DNA from 2 places in the Marinobacter sp. RI1 genome. Region 1 is predicted to be linked to the other one. Evidence: riboswitches for the same ligand, from Rfam matches in the RefSeq annotation. Region 1 holds a riboswitch; the other holds the start of a gene.
The links. Region 1 has a riboswitch for cobalamin ahead of ACAM27_RS01465 (TonB-dependent receptor domain-containing protein). Riboswitches for the same ligand answer to the same signal wherever they lie in the genome.
Positions count from the first base shown of each region.

Region 1 (10,644 bases):
GGAGATGAATTCCAGGGCATCCCGCAGGTTGCCGGCGTCGTCGTCCAGCATGAGTTTGGTTTTGGCGATGTCGCGCAGGCGTTCGAAGGAGTTCTGGGAGCGGGAACCGCAGGCCAGGGCGTGCACCCGGATGAGGTCAGAAACCGGTGCGGTGCCGCGGCGTTTGAGGTTGAAGGTTTTCTGGTGTTTGCCGTCTTCTTCCAGGACGAAGGTGCGGAAGAAGCCCAGGGGCGGCGTGCGGTTCAGGGCATTGCGGGCCAGGAAGGTAAGGAAGCGCTGGCTGTTGCTGGCCTTGTTCACGATCAGGGTTTTCAGCTGTTCAGCATAGTCGGTTTCGCCGTAGATGCCGTCCAGGTCGAAGAAGATGTTGCTGTTGAGCAGGGCTTCGGCTTTGGGGTTGTCGATCCAGTCGGTGAAGTAATCCTTAAACACGCTCAGCGGTTGTCGCCATTTCGGATTGGTGGCCATGATGTCACCGGTGCAGTAGGTGTAGCCGCATTCAGCCAGGCCGTCGGAGACAAATTTGGCCAGGGCCAGGAAGTATTCGTCGTGCTCTTCCGGAATGAAGCTGTCGTCCAGCACCATGGCGTTGTCCTGGTCGGTAACCACCAGCTGTTCATCCCGGGCCATGGAGCCGAGAGCCATAAAGCAATACGGGATGGGTGGCGGGCCGAGTTTTTCCTCGCCCAGCTCCAACAGGCGCTGACTGAAGCTTCGGCCGATGCCAGCCATGGCGCTGCCGATCATGTGGGAATTGGCGTCTTCATTCACCATGCGCACGAAGCTGTCGCGCACTTCGCGGCTGATTTTCTTCAGGCCTTTGACGTCGTTCTGGTGGTAGATGTTGCTCACCAGGTACAAGCTGCTCTGGCTCTCGTATTTGACGATGTCGGACAGCGCGATTACGCCACGCACTTCATGGTCTTCCATCACTGGCAGATGGTGCACGTTATTGTGCAGCATGGTAAGCATGGCTTCGAAGATGTAGCTGCGGGCGCTGATGGTAATCAGCCCTTCGGACATGATCTCGCTGATGGGGGTTTCTGATGGCAGTGCGTTGGTGACCGCCCGAGTGCGCAGATCCCGGTCGGTGATGATGCCCTTGAGCCGGGGCGAATCCCCACTTTCGTCCATCAGCAGCAGTGCCGACACGCCGTTGTCGGTCATGATCCGGGCGGCTTCCTGAAGGCGCACGGTGGTCGGGGCGGAGACTGGCTCGCGGGCAATTAGCCGGGTGACCTTGGCGGACATCAGTTCGTTGGATTTGTGCCGGCGCGAGACCGCCGAACGCAGACGGCTGTGGTCTTCAATCTCGACAAAATCCGCGAAGTTCTCGTCGTTTTCCCACAGATGCTGGAAGGTCTCGTAGGGGATTTTGTAGATCAGGCAGTCTTCGATGGCTTTGGCCGGAAAGCGCACTTTCTGATTGCGCAGCAGGCCAAACTGGCCAAAGATTTCGCCCTCACCGATGCGGTTGTAAAGCTCGCCCGAACGCCGGAAGATTTCCACCGCACCGCTGCGGATGTAGTGCAACCAGTAGTTCTGCTGGCCCAGCTCAAGGATCTGGGTGCCGGCCCGGTAATAGGCCACTTCGATGCCAGTGACGATGCGGTCGAGCAGTTCTTCGGGCATTTCGTCGAAGGGAGCGTGTTGGGCGATGTGGTTGCGGATGTCGAGCAGCTCGGCCTGCATGGGCTCTCCAGGGTTAATCGGTCTTGTTCTGAAGCCGGCGATTGCGGTGCCGCCGTTTCCGGAGTCTGGCCAAACTATAGCAGTTGTCTGTCCGGTTGGTGTACCTTGGCACCGGAATGGGGCGGGCTGGAGAAAGGTTTATGGTCAACAAGTTACTGGTAACCGGCGGGATTCGCTCCGGTAAGACCGGGCTGGCTGAGCAGAGGGCCAAAGCGACCGGTAACGACGTGGTTTATGTGGCGACCGCGACGGCAGGCGATGATGAAATGGCACTGCGTATCCAGCGTCACCAGGAACTGCGGCCGGACCACTGGCAGCTTGCTGAAGAGCCGCTGCGCCTGGGTCAGGTATTATCAGAGTATGCCAGCGGCCCAGGAGAACCGCCGTTGCTGTTGGTGGACTGTATGAGCCTGTGGCTGAGCAATCTGCTGTTTGCCGACGGCGCCTTGTTCCAGCCCGAACGGGCGGCCTTTCTTGAGGCGGTTGAGGTCTATCCTGGCTCCCTGGTCATTGTGACCAACGAAGTGGGGCTCGGGACCATCGGCATGGATCCGCTGACCCGTCGCTTTGCGGATGAGCTGGGCTGGCTCAATCAGGCCCTGGCCCAGCGTTGTGATGAGGTGGTGATGGCCGTGGCGGGTTTGCCACTTACCCTCAAGGCTGGTGGCTGATCAGGCTGCGAAACACACCGAATTCGGACTGGTCCACCTGTATCCGGCTGCGGCAGGCGTAAGGCACGGCAAAGCCGGTGAATGATCTCTCCAGCGGAATGCCCAATACATTGGCCAGCACCATGCGGATCACGCCTCCGTGGCAGACCACCAAGACCCGTTTGCCGGCAAGTGTTTGCTGCCATCGATCAAAACCGTCAATAGTGCGCTGGTAGAAATCCGTCACAGCCTCACCGCCGGGGGGGAGGAAGTTGATGGGGTCCTGCCAGAAGTGGTTAAGATGATCCCCATAGCGCTCCTGGATCTGCTCAGCGGTCAACCCTTCCCACTCACCAAAGCCGATCTCCCGGAGATCTTCTTCGATATGCAGTGGAATTCTGTGTTCATCGGCCAGTTGCTGGGCAAAACGCTGGCATCGTTGCATGGGTGAACTGACGATGGCGTCCCACTGATCACCCTCGGCGATGGCAGCTATCATCTGTTGCCACCCGGTGTCGCTCAAGGGGTCGTCTTTACTGCCCCGGAACATCTGGCCGCCTTCCGGTTCGCCGTGGCGTATCAGGTCGATTACTGTGGTGGTCATAGGGCTATTCTTCCGCTTTGCCACTGACGCCAGCGTCGGTAAAACTGGCCATCCGGTTATGCAGGGCGCAGGCGGCGCGTAACAGGGGAACGGCAACGGCGGCGCCACTGCCTTCGCCCAGGCGCATGCCAAGATCCAGAAGCGGCGAGGCATCAAGTGCCTCCAGCACGGCACTGTGGCCGGGTTCGGCTGACCGATGTGCAAACAGAAGCCACTCGCGCGCAGCCGGTTGTTGATGCACGGCCACCAGTGCAGCGACTGAGACAATAAAACCGTCCACCAGAACCGGGATCCGGCGCGCGGCGCAGCCCAGGATGGCGCCGGTCAGTGCGGCTATTTCGAAGCCTCCCAGAGAGGCCAGTACCATCAGCGGATCACGGTCGGGACCATGCCGTTGCAACGCGTTTTCAACCACCCTCGCCTTGCGGGCAACGCCCTCGGAGTTCAGCCCTGTGCCCGGGCCAACGAGGGTGGTGGGCTGCTGCCCCAGCAGGGCACAGGCCAGTGCTGCAGCACTGGTTGTGTTGCCTATGCCCATGTCGCCACCAATAAACAGGCGGCAGCCAACGTTTGCGGCACGCCTGGCGGCTTCGTCGCCACTGGATAGCGCGGATTCAACCTGGCGCGAGGACATGGCCGGTGATTCTGCCATGTTGGCCGTGGAAGGCGCGATAATCTGATCTATGACGCCGGGTAACTCCGGTACTTCACCAACGGTACCCAGGTTGACCACTTCCAGACTGGCAACGAGTTCCTTGGCCATCACGCTGATGGCGGCGCCGCCGCTGGCAAAATTGGCGACCATCTGGGCGGTGACAGCCTGAGGAAATGCGGAAACGCCTTCAGCGCAAACGCCGTGATCGCCGGCAAACACCACCATTCGCACCGGATCAACGCTGGGTCTGTCGGTGCCGTGCAGGCCCGCCAGACTGATGGCGAGCTGTTCCAGCTGCCCGAGAGAGCCGGGTGGCTTTGTGAGCACCTGCTGACGCTCGGCGGCAAGCGCTGTGTGCTGAACCGAGGGCCGTGGGGGAGACGTGAGCCAGCTGTCGGGCAGTGCCATGGCGATGGGTCCTTGTGGGCGGAAAACCGAGGATGGTCTAACCGGGAGGCAAGGCTGTCAAGTTTCGTGACCGGTCGGTTAGACTTGCCGGCAATTGAATCAGGGAGACCGGCTTTGGATACGTTTGTGGTTGCAGTGCTGGTGTGCGGTGCGGCGGTTTTGTTGGACTGGTTGATGGGTGAGCCCCGTCGGTGGCACCCGCTGGTGGGCTTCGGTCGGTGGGCATCCCTGTTGGAGCAACGCCTGAATGATCAGCAGACTTTCCCGGCGCAAAGCCTCTTGCTGGGGGTGCTGGCGACCCTGGTAGCGGTCATGCCAGCCGTCGTACTGGCAATTTTTCTGCAATTCCTGCTGGAGGGCTGGCTGTGGCTGCTCACTCAGGTGGCCGGTGTCTGGCTTGCCATTTCATTAAGGGGGCTGGCGGAACATGGCCGGGCGGTGTCGACTGCGTTGGCGTGCGGGGATGGTGCCAGGGCCCGGCTGGCGGTTGGCCGCATTGTCAGTCGGGATGCTGCAGTGTTGAGTGACGAAGGCGTTGCCGCCGCGGCCTCGGAATCCATGCTGGAAAACGGTGCGGATGCGGTGTTTTCAAGCGTGTTCTGGTATCTGGTCGCTGGCTTGCCCGGACTGGTTTTGCACCGGCTGGTGAACACGCTGGATGCCATGTGGGGCTACCGGACGCCACGATATCTGTATTTCGGGCGCTGCGCCGCCAGGCTCGATGATGCTATGAACTGGGTGCCTGCCCGGCTAACTGCCTTGACCTATGCGTTGCTGGGCAATACCCGGCTGGCCGTGAAATGCTGGCGTGAACAGTCCAGGGCCTGGGACAGTCCGAACGCCGGCCCGGTGATGGCAGCAGGAGCGGGCGCGCTCGGTGTCACACTGGGCGGCCCGGCGCCTTATTCCGGTGGCGTGAAGCAGCGACCGCTGCTGGGCAGCGGGCAAGGCGCCACGGCGCAAACCGTGGAGGGCGCGATTTCCCTGGTTCAGCGTGGCGTGATGTTGTGGCTGTTGGTGTTGTTGGCCTTGGCCGCAACTCTGAATGCGTTCTGGTCAGGAGGTATCGGGTGACAGCGTTCGATGGTGCTGATTTGCCGGAGCATGGAGGTCGCCTGAGGGCAGCGGCTCAGCACTGGGGCATTCCTCCGGAACAATGGCTGGATCTCTCCACCGGTATTAATCCTGTGCCCTGGCCGGTTCCGGCAATTCCGGCGGAGGTATGGCAACGGCTGCCGGAGCCGGAAGATGGGCTGGAAGAGATTATCCGTATCTGGGCCGGGGCGCCGGAGCGTGCCTGCTGCCTACCCGTAGCGGGTTCCCAGGCGGCGATCATGGCCCTGCCAGCGGTTCGTGCCCGTAAGCATGGTTTCGGTCGGGTGGCCGTGCCCATGCCCGGTTATCGTGAGCATGGTCATGCCTGGCGGCGAGCGGGTTTCGACGTGGTGGCGATTCCTGAACAGGCGACAATGCAAGCGGAGCTGGCATGGCTGGATTCTGTGGATGTAGTGGTCTGGATACAGCCGAATAATCCGACCGGGCAGCTGATGGATCCTGCCCGTTTACGGTTTTGGCACGAGCGGCTGCGCGAGCGTGATGGCTGGCTGGTGCTGGATCAGGCGTTTATTGAGGGCGAGCCGGGCTTCGGCCTGGACCCGTGGGCGGGCGCTCCGGGGCTGATTGTGTTGCGCTCGCTGGGCAAGTTTTTCGGGCTGGCCGGTCTCCGTGCCGGTGCGGTCCTGGCCGACCCTGGTCTGGCGTGCGAGATGTCGAACGAACTTGGTCCCTGGACGGTCAGCGGTCCGGCCCGGTACCTGATGGCCAGGGCACTGCAAGACCGGGCCTGGCAGGTGGAGGCTCGTGCTAGCCTGCGAACGGCCAGACTGCGCATGGACGGCCTGCTCAGACAATATGGGATGTCGTCCCCCACCGGCACCCTGCTCTTCAGAACGGTTCAACATCCCCGCGCAGCGGGCATTGCTGACCAACTGGCTTGCCGCGGCATTCTGGTCAGGCGTTTTGACACACCCGCAGCCCTGCGTTTCGGTTTGCCACCGGATGAAACCGGTTGGCAACGGCTGGAGGGTGCGTTGTCTGAATTAACATATCTCATTGACCACCCCCACCCTGGTTGATAGTCTTGCCCGCGATTTCAGGTGCTGTATGCATTTTGTCCAGGCTGGCGATAGTCCGGAGGAGTGCCTGCAGTGAAACGGGAAGCCGGTGATATTCCGGCGCTGCCCCCGCAACGGTAATCAGGTGAAAGGCAATCCAGTACGCCACTGTGCCAATGGCATGGGAAGGTGGTTGCCCCGGAGCACAGGCTCCGCCTGTAAGCCCGGAGACCGGCCTGAAAGGCGGAACCTTGGGTTCCGGACACCAGACGTTGCGGAGGGCGACGGCGGTGGGTGAACCTGGCTCGCATTTACTGACACGCCCTCCACCCCCGTCTGAGCAGTCTGTCTTCCTCCGCAGTTAATTGATCGACCGTACGGGTGCGTGCGGTGAAACGTGAGTGAAGCTATGAGTACTGCCAAAGCCCTTCCCGCCCTGATGTTATTACCACTGGCGTTGCCTGCTGTTGCCGCCGATGAAGCGTCGGATGAACGCAAGCTGGAACCGATTGTCGTTACCGCCACCCTTGGGCCTCTGACTGCGGGTGAAAGCCTGTCATCAGTTACGGTCATCGACGAAGAAACTATCCGCGAGCAAAGCCCCTCAGAGTTCACCCAGCTGCTGCGAGGACAACCCGGCATCAACGTGACCGGCAACGGTTCCTTTGGAAAAACCACCAGTGTCTACACCCGCGGCACCGCCAACGACTCCACGCTGCTGCTGGTTGATGGTGTGCGCCTGCGTTCGGCCACATCCGGTGGTCCCTCCTGGCAGTACTTTCCCGTTGAACTGATTGAGCGGGTGGAAATTGTCCGTGGCGCCCGGAGCTCACTTTACGGTTCCGATGCTGTCGGTGGCGTTGTGCAGGCTTTTACGCTGGACCCGGAAGACACGCCGGCAGGTTGGGTAGAAGCCGGTGCAGGTAATTTCAACACGCAGAAAGGCAGTGCCGGTGTTGCTGCCCGCGCTGGAAATACCCGTTTCAGCCTGAGTGGTTTGCATAAAGAAACCGACGGTACAGCAGTGATCACCGATGGTGACGACCGGGGCTTCCGCAACACCGCCGGTATCGGACGTGTCGTCCATGAGCTGGACTCCGGCGGAGAAGCCAGCCTGGTGATGGTGCAAAGCGAGGGCAACACCGAATACGAAGGCGGCGAAATTGATTTCATGATTCGCACCATCGGCTTCGGGCTGGAAACCCCGGTGAGTGACTACTGGCGTCATTCACTTCAGTTCTCTGAATCCCGGGACGAAACCGACAACGTTACGCCCACATTCAATAGCACCTTCAATACCCGCTCACGGGCAGCGCGTTGGGACAATACCTTTACCTGGAATGTCCATGAGCTGGTGGTTGGGGCAGAGTTAATGACCGACGAAGTCAGCGGTACTACCGATTACGCCGAGACCAGCCGCACCAACACCGCCCTGTACAGCCAGTTGCGCCTGAACTTCGGCCCAACCGACCTTCAACTGAGTGTGCGCGGTGACGACAACGAAGCCTACGGCAAAAATGAAACCGGTGGCATTGCCCTTGGCCATGCTCTGGATCGGTCCCACCGAGTACGGATCAGTTATGGTACGTCTTTCCGGGCACCCACCTTCAACGATCTGTATTTCCCCGGAGCTAACCCGGACCTGGAGGCAGAAGAGTCCGGAACGGTGGAGTTGGGTGCCAGTGGCCACTATCAGACCTGGTTCTGGGATGCAGCGCTGTTCCAGCTGGATGTGGACAACCTGATTGCCTGGAGCCCGACCCCCAGTGGCTTGTGGACGCCAATGAACGTCAATGAAGCCCGAATCCGTGGTGCCGAGTTCAGCGCTGGTTTTGAGCGGGATGGTTGGCGCGGTGATGCGGCTCTGACGCTGCTGGACCCGGAAGACCGGGAAACCGGAAACCGACTCCAGCGCCGGAGTGGCAAAACCCTGCGTCTTGACCTGAGTAAGCGCGTTGGTACCTGGGACTTCGGTGGCACAGTGGTGGCCGAAGGCTATCGTTACGATGACCGTGCCAACGACGACAGACTGCCCGGTTTTGCTACTCTGGACTTGCGGGCGGGCTGGCGCTTTGCCCCTGACTGGTCAACCCGGCTGACGCTGGCTAACGTGCTGGACAAGGAATACAGCACCGCTCGTTATGATCGGCAGAATGACCTGGACTACATTGCAGCCGGCCGCACTGCCATGCTGACCGTGCGTTACGATATCCGATAATAACCGTTAAACCGGGGGAGGCCTCTGTGGCAGATCTGAAGGCAATGGCTTTGATTCTGGGCGGGATGCTGCTGGCATTCCCCGCCCTGGCATCGCCGGTCTGTGCCACGGATGATCTGGGTAAAGAGATTTGCCTTGAGCAACCGGCACAACGGATTGCCGCGCTTTCCCCCGGGGCTACCGAGCTGGCCTGGGCTGCCGGAGCCGGCGATCAGGTCGTTGCAGTGGTCGCCTACAGTGACTACCCCCCGGCCGCCAAAGAAGTGACTTCGGTTGGCAGCCACACCCGGATGGACATGGAGCGCCTGTTGGAACTGCAGCCGGATCTGGTGATTGGCTGGGTAACCGGAAACCCGACCGAGCAGTTGGCGACACTCAGAGAGATGGGTGTGCCTGTGTTCTCCATCGAGCCCCGCAGTTTTGAGGCTGTGTCTGACACCATTGAGCGTCTTTCTGCCCTGGCCGGTACTGAAGCCGCGGGTTTTGCCGAGGCGGAGCGATTCCGCAAAGGCATTACAGACCTGCGAGCCAGGTTTTCGGGTGCCGATGCAGTACCGGTGTTCTATCAGGTGTGGGATGAGCCTTTGATGACGGTCAACCGTGACCATCTGATTGGTGAAATGATTGAGTTGTGTGGCGGTGACAACGTGTTTGGCCACCTGGAGAGGTTGGTGCCCAGAATCAGTGCCGAAGCCGTTATTGCGGCCAATCCCGAAGCTATCCTGGCTGGCGGGATGGGGGAAGAAAACCGCCACTGGCTGACTCGCTGGCAGTCATTCCCGAGCCTGACCGCCACGGAGCGGGACAACCTGTTTTTTATCCCGCCATCTCTGGTACAGCGACCAACACCGAGAATGCTCGAAGGTACGCGCCTGTTTTGTGAAAAACTGGAGGTGGCCCGTGACCGGCGACCTTAATGGAGCCCTTGCGTGATCCGGCCGATCACTTTGCCACTGTTGGTGCTGGCTTTGGCCGGCGTGCTGGCCATGGTGATCTCGGTCGGTGCTGGCAGCGTGGCGATATCACCTGCTGATGTGCTGTCGGTGTTTCTGGGTGAAGGCTCGAATCTCCAGCGCACGCTGATCCTTGAACTCAGGCTACCCAGAACCTTGTCGGCCTTTGCCACCGGAGGTTTGCTGGCCGTGGCCGGGGCCCTGATGCAGGTATTGCTGCGTAACCCGCTTGCCGATCCCTATGTTCTGGGCCTGTCCGGCGGCGCCGCTGTTGGTGCGTTGCTGGCGATGCTGGCGGGACTTGGCGGCGCGGTTATTTCCGGTTCTGCCTTTGCCGGTGCCCTGCTCGCGACCTTGATGGTGTTTGGGCTGGCCCATGGCACCGGCAGTTGGACGTCCTCCCGCCTGTTGCTGACCGGGGTGGTGGTGGCCGCTGGCTGGGGTGCGGTGATTACCCTGATGTTGGCGATCAGCCCGGCCCGGGAGTTGCCGGGCATGCTGTACTGGCTGATGGGCGATGTGTCTTACGCCCGGATACCATGGCCCGGACTGGGATTGTTGACTGTTGTTTGTGTTCTGGTGGTGCCACTGGGTCGGAGCCTGAATGTGTTGGCTCGGGGACCGATGCAGGCGGCGGCATTGGGTATTTCGGTTCGCCCGCTGGAATGGCTGATTTACATTCTCGCCAGCTTGCTCACCGCCACGGCGGTCACCATGGCGGGCAGCATAGGCTTTGTCGGCCTTGTGGTTCCACATATGCTCCGGTTGGTGTTGGGCAATGATCAGCGACTGATTCTGCCAGCCTGTGCCTTGGCCGGCGGCACACTGCTGGTGCTGGCGGATACCCTGGCGCGGGTGGTGATCGCACCGGAACAACTGCCGGTGGGTGTGATCACCGCGTTGCTGGGTGTTCCCACCTTCCTGTACCTGTTGTACCGGAGTCGCTGATGAACGCCATGCAGAGCCGCCACATGCAGACCCTGAGTACCCGGAACCTGGTGATTGATATTCCCGGCCGCGTCGATGGCTACCCGCTGGATTTAACGATCGGCTCCGGTCAGATCTGGGGCGTACTCGGCCCCAACGGTGCCGGCAAGACCACTCTGCTGCATACCCTTGCAGGCCTTCGTTCGCCCCGTGCCGGTGAGCTGTATCTCGAGGATGTGCCGGTATCCGGATTAAAGCGCCGTGTGTTCTCTCAACAGCTGGGGCTGGTGTTCCAGGACCGGCAGGATGGCTTCCCGGCAACGGTAATGGAAACCGCGCTGATCGGTCGCCATCCCTGGTTGTCTCCGTGGCAGATGGAAGGGGCAGACGATCTGGCTATGGCGCAAAGGGCTCTTGAAGCGT
Region 1 is NZ_AP031605.1:323,488-334,131, reverse strand. It holds gene ACAM27_RS01495 (putative nucleotidyltransferase substrate binding domain-containing protein) at 1-1,692, opposite strand, end outside; gene cobU (bifunctional adenosylcobinamide kinase/adenosylcobinamide-phosphate guanylyltransferase) at 1,833-2,363, shown strand; gene ACAM27_RS01485 (histidine phosphatase family protein) at 2,347-2,946, opposite strand; gene cobT (nicotinate-nucleotide--dimethylbenzimidazole phosphoribosyltransferase) at 2,951-4,009, opposite strand; gene cbiB (adenosylcobinamide-phosphate synthase CbiB) at 4,124-5,083, shown strand; gene cobD (threonine-phosphate decarboxylase CobD) at 5,080-6,144, shown strand; cobalamin riboswitch at 6,169-6,378, shown strand; gene ACAM27_RS01465 (TonB-dependent receptor domain-containing protein) at 6,533-8,341, shown strand; gene ACAM27_RS01460 (cobalamin-binding protein) at 8,368-9,258, shown strand; gene ACAM27_RS01455 (iron ABC transporter permease) at 9,328-10,242, shown strand; gene ACAM27_RS01450 (ABC transporter ATP-binding protein) at 10,242-10,644, shown strand, end outside.

Region 2 (10,644 bases), 300 kb from region 1:
TGTCTATTATCCTGCCGATGTCGGCCTTTGCCCTGGTGGCTTCGGTATCGCCGGGGCCGGTCAATCTGGTGTGCCTGAGCAGTGGCACACGCTATCCGGTATCTCAGGGCCTGGTGTTTGTCACCGGGGCCACTCTGGGGTTTATCGCGCTGTTTATGGCGGTGGGCCTGGGCCTGAATTCGCTGTTGGAACATGCGCCCGGGTTCGAGCGCTGGTTGAGCTGGGCTGGCGTCGCCTTCCTGCTGTACTTGAGCTACCAGCTGGCCACCGCTGATGGCCATCTCAGTGAGGATGAGGCACGCCCGGCCCCCGGCTTTGTCACCGGCGCCCTGATGCAATGGTTGAACCCCAAGGCCTGGCTTGCGTCTGTGGCGGGTATCAGTGCGTTTACCGAGGGCGGCGACAGCACCCTGCTGTGGCTGTTTGCGGGGCTGTATCTGCCCATTTGCTGGCTGTCGCTGGCCAGTTGGGTGTATGTCGGGGTCGGGCTTCGCCGGCTGGTACAGCAGCCACGAATTCTGCGCGGGTTCAATCGGGTTCTGGCGCTGTTACTTGCCGGAAGTTGCGTGTTCCTGCTGCTGGATTGATGGCTGCCGATACTGGTTCGGGGTGGCCGCCACCACGCGTTTGAAGGTTCTCTGGAAATGCGCCTGGTCGGCAAAGCCGGCATTGAGGGCCGCGTCGGCAATACTCACGCCACGTTTCAGTTCGCTCTGGCCGTGCTGTATGCGGCGGTTGATCAGGTAGGCGTGGGGCGTTAACCCGTAGCTTTGCCGAAACGCCCGCACCAGATGCCCCGGGCTGTAGCCACTGAGCTGGCACAGGTCGTCCAGCGATACCTCGTCGGTACAGTGGCTGTCCAGGTACTCAGCCACCGCGGCCAGGGTGCCCGAGGGACGCGGAATGCCCCGGGCCGGCGCTTCCGCCAGGCTCTGCATCAGGTCCAGCAGATATTCGGCAACCCGGCTCTGCTTTTCCAGCAGGTCCCGGCCCGGGTCCAGCAGGCAATCGGCCATGGTGCAGTAGTCCTGGTACTGGCGGGGGTCGGTGATCACTGCCGTGTCCAGGTCCTGCCAGTCTTCGCTGGGCAACAGGCCCGCTTCAAATCTGAGCCGGGTCAGCCAGGCGGTATCCACATACAGCATCAGATACGCCCAGGGCTGGTTATCAATGGGGTTGCAGGCGTGGGGCCATTCCGGGTTCATCAACACCAGCGTGCCGGCGCTCACGTGGTGCTGGTCGGTGCGGTACAGGAACGTGCTTTCACCGCCGGTGATGGCGCCGATCGACCAGTGCCGGTGGGTGTGCAGGGCATAACAGACCTCGCGCCCATCCGCGACTTTGCGCAGTTCCACATGGGGCATGCGGGCGTCGCGCCAGAAGATGGGTGTGCGAGGATCGGTCATGGTGGTTGCCTCAAAGCGAATCGGCCAGGCCAGTGCGTATGGCACTAGCCTAGCAGAAGCTCATCCAATCAACCGCAACCGGTAACCCTTTATTGGCTTTCTGCCCTGGCAAGCAACTCATAAAAACTCACGTTGCGTTCCAGTGCCTGCCTGGCAAGGTCGCATCGCTCTCTTACCGCCACCTTGCCGGCTCCGGCTTCACAGAGCTTTTCCTTCAGCGCACTCACGCCAGGAACCTGATACCGTTTGGACAAGTAGTATTCGTCGGCCACGTAGGCATCTGGCAGGTCGAGATCCGCGAGCCTGGACACTGCGTCGTGCATGAGCCGTTTTTTGTCGGTATCCGAGAGGCCAGATTGCTGGTCCAGAAACCGGGTGGCCTCACTGAGCACACTGAAACTGGCATCTGGTCTTGCGATGAAGGCTTCCGCCATTTCCCGGGCTTTTTGTTGCTCACCCCGGGCCAGCAGAGCACGAAACTTCAACAGTTGCAGATGGAGATTCTCGGGCTCGCTTGCCAGGGCACGGTCAACCAGTTGCGCGTAGTCTTTACTGGCGGGCGGGTAGGTGTGGATCGTTTTCAGGGACGTCACAGGCGCCAGGGCGTCGACATCGATCTGAAGGTCCGTAAACGAGCGTGCCAGTATTGCGCCATCCAGATCGTAGATCACCATCCGGACAATAGTCCGACGCTCTTCCGATGACAGATACTCGCGACCGCCCATATCGCTGGCAACAGAAGACAGCCATTTCTGGAGCTGGTTGTCGCTGACTTCCGCCTCCTGCTTTCTGGCTTTCAAGGCAGCTACGGTCATCATCTCTTCGTAGGCACTGCCGGCTACGGGTATTCCCTCTTTGTCATTCTTGAGCTTGGTTAAAAGCGCAATCATGGCCATTGGGCTGTATCGGGATTTTTCCAGAATCTTCACGGCCAACAAATCCGCTTCGGTTTCCTGCTGCCGGTTCCATTGGGTGAATCCTGCCGCCGCCACCAGGGCATCGGTTGATCCGCCCATGCGCAGGGTGGTCTCACGGGCTTTGTCGTCATTACCGAACAGGGAAATGGCCTGGGCCAGATCGGTTATGCCTTTTGTTGTGCTTTGCAGTTCGTTCTTCTGGTGATGATTCAGCCATAGATGAGAGAGTTCATGGGCCAGCAGTGCGGCCACCTCATCTCGGGTATCCAGATATTCCAGGGTTCCTGCCTGAATCACGACGGTACCCTCAGGGTAGGTAAACCCGCCGAAACTGTAGCTCGGGCCCACCCGAACCTGACAATGACAGGGTCCGCCGTACCAGCTTTCTGCCAGTTCCTCAGCAATGGCCTGCAATGCCGGGGTGACATCACGGGCATTCAATGGCGCCACGCTGTCACTGCGCAAACGAACCGCATCCTCGGAAGGATCCTGCCCAGCCGCCTGATACTGATCGGCCTGGACAACAAGCTCATTGATTTCCTGCTGCCGCATCTCTTTGTTGGTGCTCCAGTCTTTCGACTGGTAAGGCGATGAGCTGCAGCCGATGAAGCCGAAACACACGGCGACTAAAACAAGCGCTATTTTGTGCTGGCAGTTCATGGGCAGTCCTCCCCTACGCCACGGGCACTGGCCACCTGATGGTCATCCGCAAACACCACCTGTGATTTATCGCAGTAGATAACCGGCTGTTTGGAATCGCTGGTAATCACCTCCGGAACAAACACCCGATAGGTGCCCCCCGGCCCTTCAAACAGGTACTGGCCCCGCTCCTTACCACTGATCGTGACGGGTAATTGCAAACCGAGCTCACGTGCCGGTACAAGCGAGCCATCCGGTTTACTGACGAAGGCATTCTCCGGGTCATGAAAACCCTCAATGGACTGAGCCTCTGCCAAGGCCGAACTGCACAGCAGTGCAAGCAGCCAAAGCCATCGCTTTCCGTTCATTTTCCATCTCCTTTCTTTCTTTTCTGACTGCGATCAACAGTAACGGTGTCAAACCGATCAGCTCTGCCAGGAAGCCAGGGGTGCGGTGAAACAACAGTAAAACGCTGTAGAGCACACAAAGGCTGAGGACGATGATGATCAACTCAGCCAGCTCCACCGCCAACTCTGGCCATTCCGCTCGACGCTCGTCGCGCCAGCGCCATGCCAGAACCCAGCGCGCGAGCATGAGGATGAGAAAAAGGATCAGCGGCCAGGACAGCAACAGATCGACCGGAATGGTCCACCCTGGCAGGCCAATCCCGGCGAGATTCCATTCCACCCCGATCGGTTTCAGATAGTCCGCGCCGTAATGCAGTAGGTTGCGAAGTGCTTCGGCATGCAGATAAACGCCAGGCAGCTGCCCCGCAATTGGTGGGTTAAACAGATCTCTGGCCGAGGGTAAAGACACACCCACAATCGCAATCCGGTTATGCAGGGGCATCTCGGTGAAGAAATCATCGCAGTTTGGCGCCAGGCAAAAGACATCCCGAAGGGTGGCAGTCGGCACCGGCGGGCATGGCTTGGCACCGTTGTTACTGACGGATTCTGCGCGAAGGATATTCCTGGCCCAGTGCCAGAGTGAGCTAAATCCGCCATTGTTTTCGGGCGTTGCACGGCAATCCAGCGTTGAGGTGATACGCTGCGCCGGCATTCCCCAACTGAGATGCATACCGGGAGGCTGGGGTACCATCCAGGCCTCCGCTGCCTCCGATAAATCGCCGCAAAGCCCGGATCGGGGTTGCCGGCAATAGATCTGATATCCGGCAACAGCCAGCGTCGGAACCTCACCGTATTCAGGCAGTGCTCGCCTTATCGGATAGAGTGAGCCATAGCCGGACCAGCCAACCAACCCGATATCAGAAGCCGCTGCAATGAGTGGCTGAATTGAGGGTTCAAGGTGGCCCGGATGTTCACCAGCACTCATGACCAGGGCCAAACCCGTGTGCTCCCGAAAGTACTGCAATCGGGCCACAAGTAGCGGAAAGCTGTCATCCAGCTGGCGCGCACGATAGAAGGTGATGTCGAGAATAATCGTGCCATACCCCAGGCGGCGAAGGGCGTCGATCAGAACCAGGTGGTCGCTGTAGGCCAGAGGCCAGTCATTGGCGCTCAGGTAACCATTTTCTTCGTGGGAGAGCCGGCGGATGGAGGCGTCATCAATCAGAATGACATCGACCAGGTCGGCACCGCTGGTCGTCACCGCCTGATCATAGAACGGTGAAAACAGCCGATCAAATCCGTCACTGATCGCTTGGGTGCTTCTTGAGCTGATGCCAAAAGGATCGGCAAAAACAAGAAAATAGCCCACCACCAGGAGCGCCCAGTGGCGGCGAATCATTCCGGCTAGCGATGTGCCTGCATGTAACGTCTGCACTCTGGCCTCCGCACGGGGATGCAATCCCACGCTGCCCGCACTGCGGAAGCGAGCAAGTTATGAGTACTTACTCAGGCAACAATCAGGCCTATAGTAAAAAAACACGCTTTATCTGGTCACTTAATATACAGACCAATGCTGTTTCTATTCTGTTTTGTAAAGAACTCTGACAGATACCCACTTCTCAGAGCAGGTATCTGAATGCTCAATTACCACTCCAGCTGCGCGCCGGTCTGATACTCAATCACCCGGGTTTCGAAGAAATTCTTCTCCTTGCGCAGGGTGGCCTGCTCGTCCAGCCAGGGCGACACGTTCTTCGCCCCCGGGAACGGTTCTTCCAGGCCCACGGTACGGGCCCGGCGGTTGGCCACAAAGCGGAACTGTTCGCTGTGGTATTCCGCCGAGTAACCCAGAATCGGGTCCCGCAGCACGTAGTTGGCGTAGGCCATTTCCGCGGCTTCGGATTCGTCCCACATCTCACGCACCGCTTTCGGGTCCAGGGTGATTTTCTCTTCCTCGAGAATCTGGTTCACCACTTTCAGGCCGAAGGAGAAGTGCATGGCTTCGTCCCGCAAGATGTACTGCAACTGTTCACCCGTACCCCGCATCAGGCCCCGGCGCTGCAGGGCGAAGATGGGGCTGAAACCGTTGTAGAACCAGCAGCCTTCGAACACGGCGGCGAAGAACAGGTAGGACATCACGAAGTCCTGCAGTTCGTCCGGGTTGCGCAGGTTCATGTCGGAGCGCATGGCGGCGTCCAGCCGGCGGTTGGCCAGCTGGATTTTGCCGTTGATCTCCGGCACCACGCGGTAGCGGTTGTAGATCTCGCTCTGGTCCAAGTTCAGGGTTTCGATGCAGTGCTGGTAGGTCCAGGTGTGCAGCGCTTCCTCGTACACCTGGCGGGCCTGGTAGATCTGCAGTTCCGGCGCGCTCATCTTCTCCATCACCGCCAGGCCGATATTGCGCATGGCGAGGATGTCGGAGGTGGTCAGGTACGCCAGCACGTTCTCGTACACGTGTTTTTCCGCCGGCGTCAGCCGGTGGTGGTAGTCGTGAACGTCCTGCGCCATGTTCACGTCCAGCGGCGTCCAGTGGTTCTTGTTGGCGTTCATGAAGTACTCCCAGGCCCAGGGGTACTTGAACGGAGCCAACTGGTTGATGTCGGTCTCGCCGTTAATCACCCGCTTGTCATCGACATTCACGGGCGCCGGGCCGCCGGTGGTGGCGGCAGCGGTTTGCGCTTTTGGTTCGTCGTCCCAGTCCAGCATGTGGGTGCCTCCCAAATAAGTAAATGGTTACTGACAAGCTTCGCAGTCGGGATTGTCGATGCTGCACACCTGCGGCTGTGGCGCCGACACCGGCGCGGTCTTCTCGGCGCCAGTGGCTCCCAGAGAGCGCAGGTAGTAGGTGGTTTTGAGGCCACGCTCCCAGGCCAGCTGATACAGGGCATCCAGCTTCTTGCCGCTGGGCTCGGCCATGTACAGGTTCAGGCTCTGGGCCTGGTCCAGCCATTTCTGGCGCCGGGCCGCCGCTTCCACCAGCCAGCGCGGGTCAATCTCGAATGCGGTGGCGTAGCGGGCCTTGAGCTCGGCGGGGATGCGGTCGATCTGCTGCACGCTGCCGTCGAAGTATTTCAGGTCGTTCACCATCACGTTGTCCCACAGGCCTTCGGCCTTGAGATCACGCACCAGCGAGGGGTTCACTACGGTGAACTCGCCGGACAGGTTCGATTTCACGAACAGGTTCTGGTACGCCGGTTCGATGGACTGGGACACGCCCACGATGTTGGAAATGGTCGCGGTCGGGGCAATGGCCATCACGTTGCTGTTGCGCATGCCGTTTTTGGCAATCAGCTCCCGCACCGGGGTCCAGTCGAGGCGGCTGTTGGTATTGAGCGACAGGTCGCCGTCCCGGCGGTTGTCCTTCAGCAGGCCCACCGAATCCATCGGCAGGATGCCCTGGCTCCACAGCGAGCCGTCGTAGGTGTCGTAGGCGCCCCGCTCACCCGCCAGCGTGGCGGAGGCACGCAACGCGAAGTAGCTGAGTTGCTCCATGGCAACATCGGCAAATTCCACCGCTTCCGGGCTGGAGTACGGCAGGCCCAGCTGGTACAGGGCGTCCTGGAAACCCATCAGGCCCAGGCCCACCGGGCGATGCTTCAGATTGGAATTGCGCGCCTGCGGTACCGCGTAGAAGTTAATGTCGATGACGTTATCGAGCATGCGCACGGCGGTGTTCACGGTGCGCTCCAGGCGCGTGACGTCCAGCTCGCCATCCCTGATGTGGGCAGCCAGGTTCACCGAGCCCAGGTTGCACACCGCAATCTCATCGGCGCTGGTGTTCAGGGTGATTTCGGTACACAGGTTGGAGCTGTGCACTACGCCCTGATGCTGCTGCGGGGAGCGCAGGTTGCACGGGTCCTTGAAGGTGATCCAGGGGTGACCGGTCTCGAACAGCACAGTCAGCATCTTGCGCCACAGCTGTTTGGCCGGAATTTTCTTGAACAGCTTGATCTTGCCCTGCTCGGCCAGGGCTTCGTAGTGCTGGTAGCGCTCACGGAAGGCGTTGCCGTACAGGTCGTGCAGATCTGGCACATCGCTGGGGGAGAACAGGGTCCAGTCGCGGTCTTCGCGCATGCGCTCGATCAGCAGATCCGGCACCCAGTTGGCGGTGTTCATGTCGTGGGTACGGCGACGTTCATCGCCGGTGTTCTTGCGCAGTTCCAGGAACTCTTCGATGTCCAGGTGCCAGCTTTCCAGATAAGCACAGACCGCGCCCTTGCGCTTGCCGCCCTGGTTCACCGCCACGGCGGTGTCGTTGACCACCTTCAGGAACGGCACCACGCCCTGGCTCTGGCCATTGGTGCCCTTGATGTGGGAGCCCAGGGCCCGCACCGGGGTCCAGTCGTTGCCCAGACCACCGGCCCATTTGGACAGCAGGGCGTTATCGCGAATGGCCCCGTAAATGCCTTCCAGGTCGTCGCCTACCGTGGTCAGGTAGCAGGACGACAGCTGGGAATGCCGGGTGCCGCTGTTGAACAGGGTGGGCGTGCTGGCCATGTAATCGAAGCTGGACAGCAGCTCATAGAATTCGATGGCGCGGGCGTTGGGGTCGTCCTCACGCAGTGCCAGGCCCATGGCCACCCGCATGAAGAACACCTGTGGCAGTTCCAGGCGGGCCTTGTTCCAGTGCAGGAAGTAACGGTCGTACAGGGTTTGCAGGCCCAGGAAGCCGAACTGGAGATCGCGCTCCGGTTTCAGGGCGTTGCCAAGGCGTTCCAGGTCAAAGGCTGCCAGGGCTTCGTCCAGCAGTTCGTAGCGGATACCGGCGTGAACAAAGGCGCTCAGGGCCTGTGGATAAATCTCTGCCAGCGGAAGACTGCGGGGCAGGTCCAGGGCTTCCGCTGTTTCCAGCCGGAGCTGTTCCAGCAGCAGGCGGGCGGTTACGGCGCTGTAGTCGGGTTCCCGTTCAATGCGGCCCCGGGCGGTCATGATCAGGGCAGACAGGACTTCGGTCTCTTCGATACCGTCGTAAAGGTTGCGCAGGGCGTCTTCCACCAGCGAATCGCCGTTGATGCCGTCCAGGCCTGTGGCGGCCTGTTCCACCTGCTGCTTCATCAGGCCCAGGTCCAGCGGGGCGATGCTGCCATCGGCTTTTTTCACGGTCAGGTGCGGGTGCGCTTCCACCGGCTCGTCCACGGCGCGCTGGCGGGCGTGTTCTTCACGGTACAGCACGTAGGCCCGGGCCACTTTCTGCTCTTCGGCCCGCATCAGGGCCAGTTCCACCTGGTCCTGGATGTCTTCGATGTGCACCTTGCCACCGGCCTTGAGGCGGCGGCTGATGGCCTGCACTACCTGTTCGGTAACCCGGTGCACGGCGTCGTTGATGCGGGCGGAACCGGCTGCCTGGTCCCCTTCCACCGCCAGGAAGGCTTTGGTCACCGCGACACTGATCTTGGCCGGGTTGAAACTCACCAGGGTGCCGTTTCGTTTGATAACTTGCAGGGATTGGGTATCGGTCGCGGGGGCCGGGGGTTCGGCAATGGCAGTGGCTGTCATGGTGCTCTCCTGAATTCGCGTTGGTTCCGTTTCACCCTCGCGAACGCAGTGGCACACCTTGCCCCGAATACGGGCAGGCCTGACCAATCTGCTCACCCTTGAATCGCGAAGGTGCAGTCCAGAAACCCATGGGGGGCTTCTGATCCCTGGCAGGTCTTCGGACTCAGGGGCACGAATCGTTTGATTCCGCCTTGCGTGGCGACTTCCCGGCTTGCGCCAGTGTCATCTTGCCACGCTCGTTCCCCAATACCGCTGCGCGTCAGTTCCGGATTCTCACCGGATTCCCGACTACCCTGTGATCAAGATGATCAGAGTTTGATCACAATATATGGTAGTTAACCAAGGACCCGGTCACTATATAGGGCCGAATACGCCAAGACAAGGCACTTTTTGCAACAGAGCCTGTCCATCTCCAGACCACCGGATTTGAGGAATGAATGTGAGAATTTCGCTGCTTTTGGCCAGTACCCTGACGCTCGGTCTCGCCGCCAGTCCGGTGTGGGCAGACACAGACCGGCTAACCCGGTTCTCCACCATGACCTCACTGGAGGACGGCTGGGAACCTCTGACCTTTCCGAACATCGAGACGCACACCCGCTACACCCTGGACACGGACGACGGCCAGCAGGTGGTCCGTGCCGACGCAGACGCCAGCGCTTCCGGGCTGATTGCCCGTGTTGAGCTGGTGCCCGGCGACTCGCTCACGCTGTCATGGCGCTGGAAGGTGTCGAACATCTACGAAGCCGGCAACGCCCGCGAAAAGTCCGGTGATGACTACCCTGCCCGCATCTACGTCGCCTTTGAGTTTCAGCCGGACAAGGCCGGCTTTTTTGAACGGGCCAAGCGCAAGACCGTGGAAGTGCTGTTCGGCGAGACCCTGCCCGGCAACGCCCTGAACTACATCTGGGCCAATCAGCTACCAGAGCAGAGCATGGTCGCCAACGCCTACACCGACAAAACCATGATGATTGCTGTCAACTCCGGGCCGTCGCGGGTGGGCGAATGGGTGACCGTTACCCGGGACCTGGTGGCAGATTACCGGCAGGCCTTCGGCGAAGAACCGCCCGCCATTGTGGGCGTGGCCATCATGACCGACGCCGACAACACCGGCGAGCAGGCCACGGCCTGGTATGGCGACCTCACCCTGGAGCAAAACCGCTGATCGGCCATAAAAAAAGGCCCCTCAAGGGGGCCAAACACGTGAAAGCAATGGTCAGTGGCTGATCATCCAGGGCCGCATGGACGGGAACATCTTCTTGCCGTCGGCGGTGTAGAACAGCATGTGTTTACCGTCCGACTTTTTCTTGCAGCCACAACTCTTGCGGTGCTCGGCGTCCCGGGCCCGCTGGTCGGCGGTGGAGATGATGGGCTCATGGCTCGCCTTTTCATTCCGCGCCTCCGCGTTGCGGCGGGCCGGGTCCATGGCCAGGAGCTCCGGCGGCAGCACAATCACCCGGGGTGACAGCGCCTTGCAGGTGGGGCAATGGGCCGGATTACCGGCTTCGGCCATGGCGCCCAGTTCCTGGAACAGCCCGTGTTCCCGGCATTTGTAGTCGTACAGTGGCATGGCTTACTCCTTGTCCGGTGAAAGGGGTACGTCGGTGCCCGGCGTGACCTTCCTGGTCGGTCCTTCCGCCGTGGGGTTGATGTCGAAGTCGAAGATTTCGGTCGGCAACCACAGGGTGGCGCAGGCGTTGGGCACATCCACCACGCCACTGATGTGGCCTTCCACCGGCGCACAACCAAGCAACGCGTAACCCTGAGCCGGGGTGTAACCGAACTTGGTCAGGTAGTTGATGGCGTTGAGGCAGGCCTGGCGGTAGGCCACGTGCACGTCCAGGT
Region 2 is NZ_AP031605.1:618,491-629,134, reverse strand. It holds gene ACAM27_RS02770 (LysE family translocator) at 1-587, shown strand, start outside; gene ACAM27_RS02765 (AraC family transcriptional regulator) at 549-1,406, opposite strand; gene ACAM27_RS02760 (M48 family metalloprotease) at 1,496-2,983, opposite strand; gene ACAM27_RS02755 (hypothetical protein) at 2,980-3,279, opposite strand; gene ACAM27_RS02750 (CHASE2 domain-containing protein) at 3,257-4,744, opposite strand; gene ACAM27_RS02745 (ribonucleotide-diphosphate reductase subunit beta) at 4,954-6,012, opposite strand; gene ACAM27_RS02740 (ribonucleoside-diphosphate reductase subunit alpha) at 6,040-8,802, opposite strand; cobalamin riboswitch at 8,933-9,130, opposite strand; gene ACAM27_RS02735 (DUF3047 domain-containing protein) at 9,236-9,964, shown strand; gene ACAM27_RS02730 (zinc ribbon domain-containing protein) at 10,016-10,369, opposite strand; gene fmdA (formamidase) at 10,373-10,644, opposite strand, start outside.
Region 2: another riboswitch for cobalamin. It lies ahead of ACAM27_RS02740 (ribonucleoside-diphosphate reductase subunit alpha); the one in region 1 lies ahead of ACAM27_RS01465 (TonB-dependent receptor domain-containing protein).